DNA from 3 places in the Mucilaginibacter lutimaris genome. Region 3 is predicted to be linked to each of the others. Evidence: riboswitches for the same ligand, from Rfam matches in the RefSeq annotation. Region 3 holds a riboswitch; each other region holds the start of a gene.

The links. A riboswitch is a leader RNA that binds a small molecule or an ion and turns the genes downstream of it on or off. The one in region 3 is predicted to bind S-adenosylmethionine.
Region 1: linked by a shared signal. The riboswitch ahead of metH (methionine synthase) and the one ahead of ACFQZI_RS11900 (cysteine desulfurase family protein) in region 3 are both predicted to bind S-adenosylmethionine.
Region 2: linked by a shared signal. The riboswitch ahead of ACFQZI_RS09870 (peroxiredoxin) and the one ahead of ACFQZI_RS11900 (cysteine desulfurase family protein) in region 3 are both predicted to bind S-adenosylmethionine.

Annotation. Positions count from the first base shown of each region.
Region 1 covers NZ_JBHTIA010000003.1:90,441-95,090, reverse strand. The annotation lists gene metH (methionine synthase) at 1-2,767, opposite strand, end outside; SAM riboswitch class I at 2,905-3,016, opposite strand; gene ACFQZI_RS01185 (Bax inhibitor-1/YccA family protein) at 3,403-4,146, opposite strand; gene ACFQZI_RS01180 (hypothetical protein) at 4,250-4,650, opposite strand, start outside.
Region 2 covers NZ_JBHTIA010000005.1:37,283-41,932, reverse strand. The annotation lists gene ACFQZI_RS09880 (DUF5996 family protein) at 1-97, opposite strand, end outside; tRNA gene ACFQZI_RS09875 (tRNA-Cys) at 355-425, opposite strand; gene ACFQZI_RS09870 (peroxiredoxin) at 440-1,075, opposite strand; SAM riboswitch class I at 1,287-1,402, opposite strand; gene ACFQZI_RS09865 (1,4-beta-xylanase) at 1,592-2,659, opposite strand; gene ACFQZI_RS09860 (PAS domain-containing sensor histidine kinase) at 3,115-4,593, shown strand; gene ACFQZI_RS09855 (response regulator) at 4,607-4,650, shown strand, end outside.
Region 3 covers NZ_JBHTIA010000008.1:89,952-94,601, reverse strand. The annotation lists gene ACFQZI_RS11920 (helix-turn-helix domain-containing protein) at 1-188, opposite strand, end outside; gene ACFQZI_RS11915 (SDR family oxidoreductase) at 351-1,091, shown strand; gene ACFQZI_RS11910 (hypothetical protein) at 1,111-1,554, shown strand; gene ACFQZI_RS11905 (helix-turn-helix transcriptional regulator) at 1,604-2,017, shown strand; gene ACFQZI_RS11900 (cysteine desulfurase family protein) at 2,059-3,195, opposite strand; SAM riboswitch class I at 3,294-3,408, opposite strand; gene ACFQZI_RS11895 (hypothetical protein) at 3,782-3,967, shown strand; gene ACFQZI_RS11890 (hypothetical protein) at 3,987-4,112, shown strand; gene ACFQZI_RS11885 (hypothetical protein) at 4,150-4,311, shown strand; gene lpxB (lipid-A-disaccharide synthase) at 4,387-4,650, opposite strand, start outside.

The DNA.
Region 1 (4,650 bases), on a different contig from region 3:
GCGCCTGTTCAATGCTTACAAAACGCTTGTCGTTTTTCTTATTAGCATGCGCTTCGCGGGCTTTGGTGTATTCATCCTTAATACCCTGTATATAACTGTCGCGGGTATCGCGGTTCATCAGGCTGCTGCAAACCGTTACGCTGCGCGATGCATCCAGCACGTGTATGGCAGCACCCGAGTAATGCGGGGCTACCTTTACCGCGGCATGAATGCGCGAGGTAGTTGCGCCGCCGATGATCAACGGAATGCTAAATCCTTCGCGCTCCATCTCTTTAGCGAAATGCACCATCTCATCTAGCGACGGGGTGATCAAACCACTCAGGCCTATAATATCTACTTCCTGTTTCTTTGCTTCTTCTATAATTTTTTGCGCGGGCACCATCACCCCAAGGTCAATCACCTCGAAGTTATTACAGGCCAATACTACGCCTACTATGTTTTTCCCGATGTCGTGTACGTCGCCTTTTACGGTAGCCATTAACACCTTACCGGCATTGGCGCGGCTGCCGCTGCTATCTTCACCGGCATCTATAACACGCTGTTTTTCCTGTTCGATGAAGGGCAGCAGGTAAGCCACCGCCTTTTTCATAACACGGGCGGATTTCACTACCTGCGGCAAAAACATCTTGCCGGCGCCAAACAAGTCGCCCACTACATTCATGCCGTCCATCAGCGGGCCTTCGATGACTTCCAGCGGTTTGGCAAATTTTTGTCGTGCCTCTTCAACGTCATCATCCAGATACTCGATGATACCTTTTACCAGCGCGTGCGACAAACGTTCTTCTACCGGGCCTTTGCGCCATTCCTCATCACGAACCACTTCTTTGCCTTTGCTCTTTATGGTATCGGCAAACTCTACCAGGCGCTCTGTAGCGTCTGGTCGGCGGTTTAACAGTACGTCCTCAACCAGTTCCAGCAGATCTTTAGGTATTTCCTCGTATACCTCCAGCATCCCGGCGTTTACGATACCCATATCCAATCCCGCTTTAATGGCGTGGTAGAGGAATGCCGAGTGCATGGCCTCGCGCACCACGTTATTACCACGGAACGAGAATGATATATTACTTACCCCGCCACTTACTTTTGCCAACGGCAGGTTTTGTTTTATCCAGCGGGTAGCTTCAATAAAGTCTACCGCGTAGTTATTATGCTCTTCGAGGCCGGTTGCTACGGTTAATATATTCGGGTCGAAGATGATATCCTGCGGCGGGAAGCCAACCTCATCAACCAATATCCTGTAGCTGCGCTCACAGATCTCTTTACGGCGCTCCAGTGAATCGGCCTGTCCTGTTTCGTCAAAGGCCATCACTACGGCTGCAGCGCCATAGCTTAAGATCTTACGCGCATATTCTTTAAATTTTTCTTCACCTTCTTTCAGCGATATAGAGTTTACTATGCCTTTTCCCTGCAAACATTTTAAGCCTGCTTCAATAACCGTCCACTTGGACGAATCGATCATGATGGGCAACTTGGCAATATCGGGCTCGCTGGCAACCAGATTCAGGAATTTCACCATCACCGCTTCCGAGTCTATCATCCCCTCATCCATGTTAATGTCTATGACTTGCGCGCCGCCTTCTACCTGCTGCAGGGCAACAGTAAGGGCAGCCTCGTAATCTTCGGCCAAGATGAGTTTGGAGAATTTGGGCGACCCGGTGATATTGGTACGCTCGCCTATGTTTACAAAGTTTGTTTCGGGAGTAAGGGTTACTGCTTCCAGTCCGCTTAATCTTAAATAAGGCTCTATTTGAGGAATTTGTCTTGGCGGATATTTTGCAGCCTTTTCGGCAATGCATTTAATGTGGTCGGGCGTGGTGCCACAACAACCACCTACAATATTTACAAGCCCGGCTTTTATAAAATCATCCACCTGGTGGGCGGTTTCGTGCGGTGTTTCATCATAAGCGCCAAATTCATTCGGCAAACCGGCGTTAGGATAAGCCGAGATAAATACACCTGCCTTTGCAGAAAGCTCCTCTAAATGGGGCCTCATTTCTTTAGCGCCCAAAGCGCAGTTCAACCCTACCGATAACAGGTTTGCGTGACTGATAGAGTTCCAGAAAGCCTCTACCGTTTGCCCGGAAAGGGTACGACCCGATGCATCGGTAATGGTACCGGAGATCATAATCCCCCCTGTCTCACGGAACGCAGGGTAATCTTTACCTGCGGCTTTACACTCGTCTTTATATCGTTGTATGGCAAACAGCGCTGCTTTGGCGTTCAATGTGTCAAATATGGTTTCGACCAGCAACACGTCCGAGCCGCCATCCACCAAACCACGCACCTGCTCATAGTAAGCCTGCGCGAGGTCATCAAACGTAACGGCGCGGTAACCGGGGTCGTTCACATCCGGCGATAAAGAAGCCGTGCGGTTTGTAGGGCCAACGGCGCCAGCCACAAAGCGTGGTTTCGACGGATCTTTTTTAGTGTATTCGTCGGCCACTTCACGGGCAATGCGCGCGCCTTCGTAACTTAATTCGTAATCAAGTTCTTCGAGGTGATAATCGGCCAGTGATATTTTTTGTGTACTAAAGGTATTGGTCTCTATGATATCCGCACCGGCGTCCAGATATTCGGCGTGAATAGCCTTGATCACATCCGGGCGGGTTATATTTAGCAGGTCGTTATTGCCTTTAAGGTCCGACGGATGATCACGAAAACGCTCCCCGCGAAAGTCCTCCTCACCAAGTTCGTACCTTTGGATCATGGTACCCATAGCACCGTCAATAACCAATATGCGTTTTTGTAGTTCTTTTCTAATATCCATGTTTATGATTGCACCGATTTTTTTTTGATGATTGCACCGATTAAAAATGATCGCAACCGAAATCGGTGTAATCAAAAAACTATCTATGAAATCTCAAAACTCAGCTTACTCGAAAAGTCGGGTGTTGAATTGACTTTCACTTATCTGTCTCAAGCCATTCATTTGGTTTGAGTAGAATGTAGCACCTTGTTAAGTAACAGGTTGCTAAGACATCGCAGGGTCTAATCCCTCCGTCTTTCTCCATAAGCAATGCAAAGATGAATAATAATGTTGTAAAGTGCAAGCGTATAAATTACACGCAATTGCCTGCTATCCGTTGGCTGAAGCCAACGGCAATGATTTTTGCCGTGTTTCAATTTTTACAAGATAAAACATTTAATCAAGCTAACTGCAAATTCATTGCCGTCCCATAAATGAGACGGATGGCAAACAAGCAAAACTGGCTTTAGCCAAAATCTTTAACGATTAACTCACCCCCTGCCCCTCTCTGTTGCGCAAAGCGGGGATTATTTTGGACCCCTCTTTCCGCGAAGCGAAAAGAGGGGTCGAGCGAAGCAATGACCGTGTAAGTAAACTCTTTAAAAAAAAAAAGCCGCCTGTTATTGCAGGCGGCTCTTCAATATGGTTTAAACCTATTATCTCCTGTTACCGCCAAATATGCGCAGCAATAAAAGGAACAGGTTAATAAAATCAAGATAAAGGGTTAAAGCGCCCATTATAGCAGTCTTTTTACCTTCGGCGCTACCGTACTCTAAGCCTGCACCAATGCGTTTTAATTTCTGCACATCGTAGGCGGTAAGGCCTACAAATACTGCCACCAATACGTAGCTAATTAATAAACTAAAACTTCCGCTGTGGAAGATGAATAAGTTTAACACGGTGGCGATGATACCGCCAATTAACAGCATGATAAGGATAGAGCCAAATTTTGTCAGATCCTGATTGGTTGTATAACCTCCAATGGCCATTACGCCAAAAACAATGGCCGATGTAATAAATGCTGTCGAGATAGTGCCAAAACCATAAATATAAAATATATAGCTAAGGCTTATCCCCATGATGGCCGAAAAGGCTATAAACATGATGGACGCAGTTACAACACTCATTTTATGCAACCTGCCCGACATGATAAGCACTAACACAAAAGGCGCAAACATGGTAACAGTACCTAAAATGTTATTACGGCCTGTTTCCGGGTCGCGCAGTATACCTGATAGCTCGGGAACGAAAGCAAATGTGTAGGTACAAAGGGCAGAAATCCCTAAAGCCACAAACATCCAAACAAAAACATTTGCAATGAATTTACGGGATGCTTCGGGGTTTTCAACGTAGCTTACGTTGTCGTAAACGTATTCGAAATTATTAGTTTTAGTTTCCATTTATCTTTAGAAAATTATTTATACGAATATAATAATGTTTGAACGCAAAGTAACACCTATTGTTGTTAATGTTTCGCAAAGGTTGCTCAACTATGGCAATTGATTAGTTTAGCCTTTTTGTTAATTGCTCTTCAACTTTTTTAAATACCTGCAAAGGTTTTAACGCGCGCCAGTTTAATTCATCCAGCTGGCCTCCAAAGTTAATGTAGTAATCGATATTAGCGCTCTTAAACTCCCGGATAACGTGTTCCTGAAAATTAATCCCAGCTATCCATCCATCCTCCACTTCCTGAAACCACTCTTCATAGTAGCTATCATCAGAGTAATGGAAGTTTAAAACATTCTCTCCAATTAACACAAATTTGTTTACACCTTGATCAACCATAAGGTCATACAACTCACGCTTCATCAGCATAATATCGTTATTAATGGCATCGTTCCATTCGCCAATAAATTCTATAATGCTGTAACCCCGGTCGTAATCCACATACAAAACCTTTAAGT
Region 2 (4,650 bases), on a different contig from region 3:
CCTTGCCTATCATCTGCGTCCACTGGTGAACGGTGTTGATGGTATCTTTCAGATAATGAAAATCGAGTTTAGGCCAGTTGTGGGTAGAGTTGCTCATAATGTAAATATACAAGCTGGGAACGGGATTGTGTATAAATCGCTCTTCAATAGTTTACTCACCCCGACTACGCTTCGCTGGTCGACCCTCTCTGCTTCGCAAAGAGGGTGTGTAAATTTATTTTCCTCCACCCTCTTTCCGCGTAGCGGAGAGAGGGTGGCGCGCGAAGCGTCGCGGGGTGAGTCCATACGGAATAAATAAAAAAGGCGATGAGCTCCTCAGCCCACCGCCCAGTCATTATTAGTCAGTCAGTTTAGACGTCGCGGGTAGATTCGAACTACCGTTAAAGGTTTTGCAGACCCACACCTATCCTCTCGGCCACGCGACTTTGATTCTTATAGCCTATTTATTGGGCTGTGGTGTCGTCCTTAAATAAGGCTTCACCTCGGTAAACCCTTTAGGGAATTTAGCCGGAATATCTTCTGTTTTAATAGATGGCAGCACTACCACATCCTCACCGTCTTTCCAATCGGCAGGGGTTGCTACACTGTGGTAGGCGGTTAGTTGCAGGCTGTCTATCACCCTCAGTATTTCCTGAAAGTTCCTTCCGGTTGATGCCGGGTAGCTGATGATAAGTTTTATCTTTTTATCCGGCCCAATGATGAACAGCGAACGAACGGTAGCTACCAATGATGCATTCGGGTGGATCATGTCGTAGGCCTCAGATATTTTGCGGTCCTCGTCGCCTATTATCGGGAATGTTACCTCAACGTTTTGTGTTTCGTTGATGTCATTTATCCAGCCCTTATGAGATTCGGCACTGTCGGTACTTAGGGCTATAACCTTAACATTGCGTTTCTCAAACTCATCTTTTAATGAGGCGGTTTTACCAAGCTCGGTAGTACAAACCGGTGTATAATCTGCCGGGTGCGAGAATAGCACACCCCAGCTATCGCCCAGGTATTCGTAAAAATCAATTTCGCCCTGCGATGTCTGGGCCTTAAAATTTGGGGCGTCGTCGCCAAGTCTTAAACTCATGATATTGGTTTTTAATATTGTTAAGCCCCCTCTAAATCTCCCCCGAAAGGGGAGACTTTTTAAGCCCTCTCCTTCGGAGAGGGTTTGGGTGAGGCTCCATAAAGCTATACATTTCAATTTTGTTTCGGTAATTTATCCGGAAAAGCGATTAAGAGAGAGGCCTTCAAGGTGAAAACAGAACGCTTCATGAGCATTCGGTTTTTATTAAATCAGCTTATCTGTCTCCGCTAAGCAGCGAAGCAGGAATTAGCACCTTTTACAAGCCTTAAAGCTGTACAGGTTGCTAAGACATCATAGGGCCCTTCCCTCTGTCTTTCTGGATAAGTATGTTTAAAGAACGATTACATCACAAAAGTACATATTAAATCTATAATTCCTATAGACTTAATATTTATTATTTAAAATATTCTTTAAATAATTGAATTTCAATGAGAAAATTTTGTATTACAATATTATGCAAGCTTTAATCAATCCTTACATGTAGCGATGGGTATAAAACCCATCGCTACATGATCATTACTTCCCGTTAAGCTTCTTTATCAGCTCCACTTCTTCGGGCTTGTAAGGTGTACCGTCCTTACGGAAGATATCATGGAACCATTCCTTAGGTTCGCTACCATCAGGTATAGGATTATCCCAGGCAAAGATGGTATTGGTTTTACCCATTACAAAGCCCCAGTTAAGTGCGCCTACGTTTTCTTTTTTTAGCATTGGCATTACGTTGGCAAACTTGCTGCCTCGGGTGCGTGCCATATATTCGGTACAAATCAATGGCTTGCCATGGCTTTTTAGTAATTGTATGGTTTTAAGATGCGATGCTTCGTCGGTATAATCATGATAAGTCACAATATCGGAGTTTAAGGCCTGGTAGGCATTTAACTTTTCAAAACTCCAGTCCCAAAGGCCTGCAGAAATTGGCTGGTCGGGGTTTACTGCGCGCGCCCAGGTAAACACTTTTACAAGTAAGCCCATAGATGCGTCCTTTTTGTTAGAGTTGCCCGGTTCGTTATATAAATCCCAAAGCAGTATGCGTTTATCGTGCTTAAAGGCGGTTAGTACATCAGTAACGTAGGCTTGCAGCATTGCAGTTTCGCCCGCGTTGTTTAGGCGGTTACCGGGATCCTGCAGCCAGCCAGAGTTGTGCACACCCACTTTAGGCGCAGGCTGTTTGCCAATTTTAGCATCAGCGTTCCAGCAGTCGTCAAAAAAAACAAACATGGTTTTAATGCCGTGCTTGTTGGCTATGGTTAAGTATTGGTCCACACGTTTCTTAAAACCGGCTTTATCTTGTTTCCAGGCAAGGCTGTATAAGAACACGCGCATGGTATTAAAGCCTATGCTTTGCGCATAACCTAATTCGCGGTCTATCGTAGCCGGGTCAAAGGTATCAGCCTGCCACATTTCCAGCTGGTTAATGGCTGTACTTGGTATAAAATCGGCCCCACTCATCCATTTATGGCCGGCATACCAGGTATTTGCTTTAGCTACCGACCACACCTTGCCCGGAGCCGCTTTTTGCGCAGATGCATTTACAGATAAAAACATAAGGCATACCGCCAGGATCTTTACAAAATAGGTTCTCATTTTTATAATTGTTGGTTGGACAGTAAATATAAAATATTTATTTAAGAATAACATTTTTTGATTTTCGTGCTAATTGAATATTAGTTTCACTACTTGCTTACCTGTAAATTAACAATTCATAACAGCACCCCGAACCCGGCAGTGAAAGAAATAATATTTCTTTTAACCTTAATATTTTTTCGGTTAATAGTATACTATTTTACCTGCTTAAATTTTCATAACCCTTTGGCTAATTAAGCGTATAACACTTTTACGGTGTTAATTGTATAACATCCAGCACAATAGCGTCGTTATTGATGTTTGAAGTTTTGAATGCAATAATTAACCGGTAGGTAATTTTGAACGCATTTGGCAATTTACAACAACAACGCGTTGTAAATAACGTGCACTTGCCTTTTTGGCATGTATTTTATAATACCCTGTAATAAAAAATAAATTAGCGATTAAAGTGTACAATGAGTTCTGAAGAACATAAGTTTTCTGGCGAAAGCATAGCTCATATTGCGCGTATAATTGATCATATTAATTTAGGCATTTGGGAATATAACACTGATACCGGGCAAACAAAATGGTCGGTAGGTTTTTATACTGCGCTGGGCTACTCCCCGGGCGAGATAGAATGCTCATACACCAACTTTTTTGACCATCTTTTATATTATCACGACAGAAATGTCTTTTTAAAAAGTACTTATCACCCACGCATGGGCGAATCGCCCGTTACGCAAATAAGGCTGCTTACCAAGCAAAATGGCTACCAATGGTTTGAAAGCACCACTCAAAAGCACGATACCGGCAACGGCCCTGTTATATACGGCGTTATAACCAATATAAACAAGCTTAAACTACAAGAAGTAAACGCCGCTGAAGCCGACTTTAAACTTGCCGAGATAGGCCGAATTGCCAAGCTTGGGAGCTGGGAAATTGATGTTGCTACTATGGGGCTAAAATTTTCGGACGAGATGTACGAGATCTTTGAGCTGCATAACCGGCCAAACATGTCGGTAGAGGAAGCTATTGGCTTTTTTGAGCCACAGTATCGTTCTTTAATAACCGACTCGATAGACCAGGCTATGAAATTTTGTAAGCCGTATGATGTTGAGCTCCAATTCAGAACCGCTAAAAACAATGTAATATGGGTACGCTCTAAAGGGGTACCGGTGTTAAACAATTATGGGGAGTGTATTACCCTACGGGGCGTTTTCCAGGATATTGATAGTATTAAGAAAAAGGGCATCAGGCTGCAATCGTCTATCAATTTGCTCGACGACCAGAATAAACGCCTGCAAAACTTCGCTTACATCGTATCGCACAATTTGCGCTCTCATGCTGGTAACCTTAAGTTTATGGTAAACCTTTTTGAGGACAGCCAGCTTAAAGAAGACCGAACGGAGATCTTTTCGCACATTAAGACCATTAGCGAGAGCCTTAGCGCCACTATGGGTTACCTAGACGAGATTGTTCGCATACAATCCGAAATTGCTAAAGAACGTAAGCTGGTAAACTTTCAGACCATATTTAATAATGTGGCATCGGCACTGCAAACCAATATTTTAAATTCCGGCGCTATTATTAACACCAATTTTGCTGACTGCCCGCAAATTGATTACATTCCGGCCTACCTGGAGAGCATCTTTCAAAACCTGCTTACCAATGCCATTAAGTATAAACACCCCGACCGCAAGCCGGTTATAAGCATAAACACCCGAAAGGTTGGTAATGAGATATACCTGGTATTTGAAGACAACGGTATTGGCATAGATATGAAACGTTACGGCGACCAGGTTTTTGGCATGTACAAAACCTTCCATCAAAATTCTGACTCGAAAGGCATAGGCCTTTTCATGACCCGTAACCAGATAGAAGCACTGGGCGGAAGCATACAGGTTGACAGCACGGTAAATGTTGGCACAAAATTTACAGTTAAGCTGGTATAATTAATACCACAGAATGATAACTGATAATAGAATTGTGACTGCCGGCCTTGTTGACGA
Region 3 (4,650 bases):
TTCTCTAAATCCACACCATACCGGCTGTTACCATCCAGCATAAAAACCATAAAATAATATGGTAACCTTTCTGTAGGGTTATAATTACCATCTTTCTCTACAATATGACCAAAAGCTGGAGACACGATCCTGATAGGCAACTGACCGTGCTGACTGATCTTTGTAAGTGGCGAACCGGTATTCCTCATTATTATAGGTAATAAGTTTACTAATTTAAACATTCCCCCTTTATCATTTGTGTACTACTTATTATTTGCTACCAATATTCGTAACCACTCGTGGTTATTTTGGCTACATATTTGGCAGTTTAGGCTAACTTTTGGTGGCGGGCAGTACAGATATTTGTAAGTATGGAAAACAACATCAAAGGGAAAGTGGTGGCAATTACAGGTGCCAGCAGCGGTATTGGCGAAGCAACAGCAGTTATGCTGGCTGCACATGGGGCTAAAGTGGTTTTGGCGGCACGCCGTCAGGATCGTTTGGATAAACTGGTAAACCACATAAAAGCTACCGGTGGCGACGCAACTTATTTGGTTACCGACATTAAAGAAAGAGGCAATCTGCTAAAATTAGTTGATATGGCTTGTAATATGCACGGCCGTTTGGATGTGATGATAAACAATGCCGGTATAGCCCGTTTATCGCGGATGGATGAAGTAGAGGTTACTGATTGGGAAGAAATGATAGATGTAAACATTAAAGGCACCTTGTATGGTATAGCGGCGGCATTACCCGTTTTTAAACAGCAGGGATCGGGGCACATCATTAATATAATCTCTACTTCAGGGATCAAGATAGTGCCCCTGCAGGGTGTTTATGCGGGCACTAAAAACGCGATACGCACTATAGCTGAGGCTTTGCGGCAGGAATCGGGCGGATTATATCGCGTAACCGGGATATCACCAGGGTTTGTCAATACCGAACTTACAGATTATATTGAGGATGAAGCTACACGGACCGCCATTAAGGAAAAAGCTTCACAAATTGCCATTAGCCCCAATTCAATAGCCGCCGCGGTAGTTTACGCGATAAGCCAGCCAGATAATGTAGATGTTGGCGATATAGTAATAAGGCCATGTGCACAGGATTAGTTTAACATAGTTTAGCCCCGTGAAAGTAACACAGCCACCTATTGTTATTAAAAGTATCTCCGAACTGATGAGGGGAATGGGTTTGCCAAAGCCCCTGCACCCTTTAGTGGCTTTAGTTAATTACGATGTTACCAAGATCGTCCGTGAAAACGCCGGGCGAAGTTTCCTGATAGACTTTTACAAGATCTCGTTTAAGATGAATTTTAGGGGGCAGGTAAAATATGGGCAGGGTTATTATGATTTTGAGGAAGGCGGCCTGGCATTCTTAGCCCCTAATCAGCTGGCTACCATGAGAGGTGATGAAAGCAGCTATGAAGGCTATACCCTGTATTTTCATACAGACCTGATCAGGAACTATCAATTGGGGAAAAATAATAAACCAATACGGGTTTTTCTCTTACGCTGTAAACGAGGCATTATTCCTTTCAGAAAAAGAAAAAGATGTAATAGCCGGGCTTTTTAAAAACATCAGCACCGAATTAGACAACGCCATTGATGCCTTTAGCCAGGATGTGCTAGTTTCACAAATAGAATTGCTGCTGAATTATAGCAACCGTTTTTATAACCGCCAGTTCCTTACACGCAAAACCGCGCATCATGACATTATCAGTAAAATGGATAATTATCTTGCAGAACGTTTTAAAAGTATGGCAGCCGGCATACCAACTGTTGTTGAAGTGGCGGACCACCTTCGTGTTTCACCAAGGTATCTTACAGATATGTTAAAGTCGCTTACCGGCCAAAGCACGCAACAGCATATTCATGATTTTTTAATTGAAAAGGCCAAGGAAGCTTTAAGTACCACGCAACTTACCACAGGCCAAATTGCCTATCAACTGGGGTTCGAGCATCCTCAGTCTTTTAATAAACTGTTTAAGCGTTATACCAATTTATCGCCCAACCAATTCAGAAGATCTTTTAACTAACCTCGCCGCCGCTGTAATTACCATTTAAATACACTTATATATTACGCTGCTATGGCTTTATATAAAGCCGATAACTTCTCTACAGTATGATCTATTTCCTGGGCGGTGTTAAATTTACTGAACGAGAACCTGATCGTGTTTCTTGACCCATCTGCGCCAATTGCCTTCAGCACGTGCGATGCCGAACCGGTTGAACATGCGCTGCCGCCCGATACGGAGATATTATTCTGATCCAGATACGCCAGCAGATCGCCGGTTGCATGGTTAACGGGCAGGCTTGCGCTTAATACGGTATATAAGCTTTTATCTGCAATGGCCGAATTACCATTAAAATAAACATCCCCTATCTGCTCCCGCAGTTTAGCGATCATCCTGTTTTTTAAATTTTGAATATAAACCCGGTGTTCATCAATATTGCGGTAGGCAATCTCTAAAGCTTTAGCCAGGCCTATTATTCCGTGGATATTCTCGGTACCGGCGCGTAGCTTACGCTCCTGCGAGCCGCCGTGCAATAGTTGGGATAACTGTACACCATTGCGGCAATATATAAAGCCCACGCCTTTTGGCCCGTGAAATTTATGTGCCGATGCTGCTATAAAATCCGTGTTTAGTTTAGACAGGTCGTGCCTGTAATGCCCCATGGTTTGTACCGTATCTGAGTGGAAAAGAGCGCCCCTGCTTTTACAGACCTCACCTATCAATTCAATATCGTTTAAATTACCTATTTCGTTATTGGCATGCATTACAGATACCAGCGAACGGCCGTTGGTTTTAAGCAAAGCATCCAGGTGGTTAATATCCAGGTTGCCGTGGCTATCGGTGTTTATAAAACTTAGTTGTATTTCGCCCTTAGTTTTGAGCGCTTCTAAGGTATGCAGCACCGCATGATGCTCGAAAGGGGTTGTGATAACGTGTTTTATTTGATGCGAGCGAACGCTTGACAAGATAGCGGTATTATCTGCCTCGGTGCCGCCACTGGTAAATATGATCTCGCCCGGCGTAGCATTAAGCAGGCCGGCAATAGTGGAGCGCGCCCCTTCAATGGCCTTTTTTACCTCGCGGCCGTGCTCATGATGCGATGACGGGTTGCCATAGTATTCTAATAAATAAGGGGTGATGGCTTTAAATACCTCGTTATCCAGTTGGGTGGTGGCTGCGTTATCTAAATAAATTCTCATTATGTGTCTGTTTTTAAATGTTACCAATGTTTCTTTAGTAACTTATCTCAAAAAAAGAGGACACAAAGGATAAAGCTATTTAACTTTAATGTGTGGTCATCTTATCTTTCTCCCCAATAAGTGGAGCAGGAGTTAGCACCTTTTACGCGCTTTGAAGCGGTACAGGTTGCTAAGACGTCATAGGGCCTTTCCCTCTGTCTTTCTGGATAAGTTATTAAAAGAACTATTTAATGATGCAAATATATATAATATCCTATAATGTCTATAGCTTTAATAGAATTTATTTAAAAATAATTTGAAAGTTACTATTTTCTTTCATCAGTCGCCCTCCAACCGAACGGCCTATTGTTCAAAAACGAACACTTTATACAACCGATAACCTTTCTGTTGACTATTCTTTACAACAACATGTACTCATTTTGCATACACCCTTTGCTTTATACTATTTTATTTTTTGGTTCAAAACGGCTGTTTTTAAACCTTTTAAGTTTTAATGTAAAAATAAATATGGTTGCGTGTCATTTTTTCTGGTCGGAATGAAAAGTTTGGCATTAGTTTGGAATAGTACTTATCAAACGGAGATATTATGATCGACGAAATAACTGAAACCAAGGATGGGGAGAAAGAGTGGGAAAACCCTCAAGCTCCCGAGAAAACATCCGACGCGAGAGATGAAGAGCAAATAGCAAGGCAATACAAAGAAGCGAAACGCCGACATGATAACCTTAGCGAAAACCAAAACAACGAAGACAAAGAGCAAACTAAAAACTGAAAATTTTAAATATTGGACTATGAAAACTTACCAAAAACCAGCAACCAGCAAATTAGTTAACCGTTTCGACAGAGAGTTAATGAACATTTTGATGAGCGACCTAAAAGCGCTTAAATCAAAAACCGCAACCCGCAACGCTGCATAATTAACAACTGCATACTCACAACTTTAAACATTAACCTATGAAAGCTGAATACAAACCTGCAACAAGTAAATTAGTTACCCGTTTTGATAACGAATTAAAAAACTTATTAATGGAAGACCTTAAGGCTTTCAGAGAGAGAAACCAGTTTACATCAAGCAACAAACAGAAAGCTGCCCAACAACAGTTGGTAGCCGCCTGATCAATCATATAATCTACAACATCTATTTAAAACATCCCTTTGAGACAAGTAAGGCCCGGCTTTTTAAGCAGGGCCTTATTGTTTTAAGGCATATTTTAAGATCAGCTTGGCCGTTTTGACCGATGCACCCGGTTGGCCCATCTTTTCATCAAGGACATTGTAGTCCGCAAGCATGGTATCACGATGGTGAGCATTGTGCAGCAGGTTATTTAACTCTTCGGTAATCTTTACCGCAGTACATTCTTCCTGTATCAGTTCGGTAACCACGAGCCTATCCATAATAAGATTAACCAGCGATATAAATTTTATTTTCACCAGTATACGGGCTATGCCAATGGT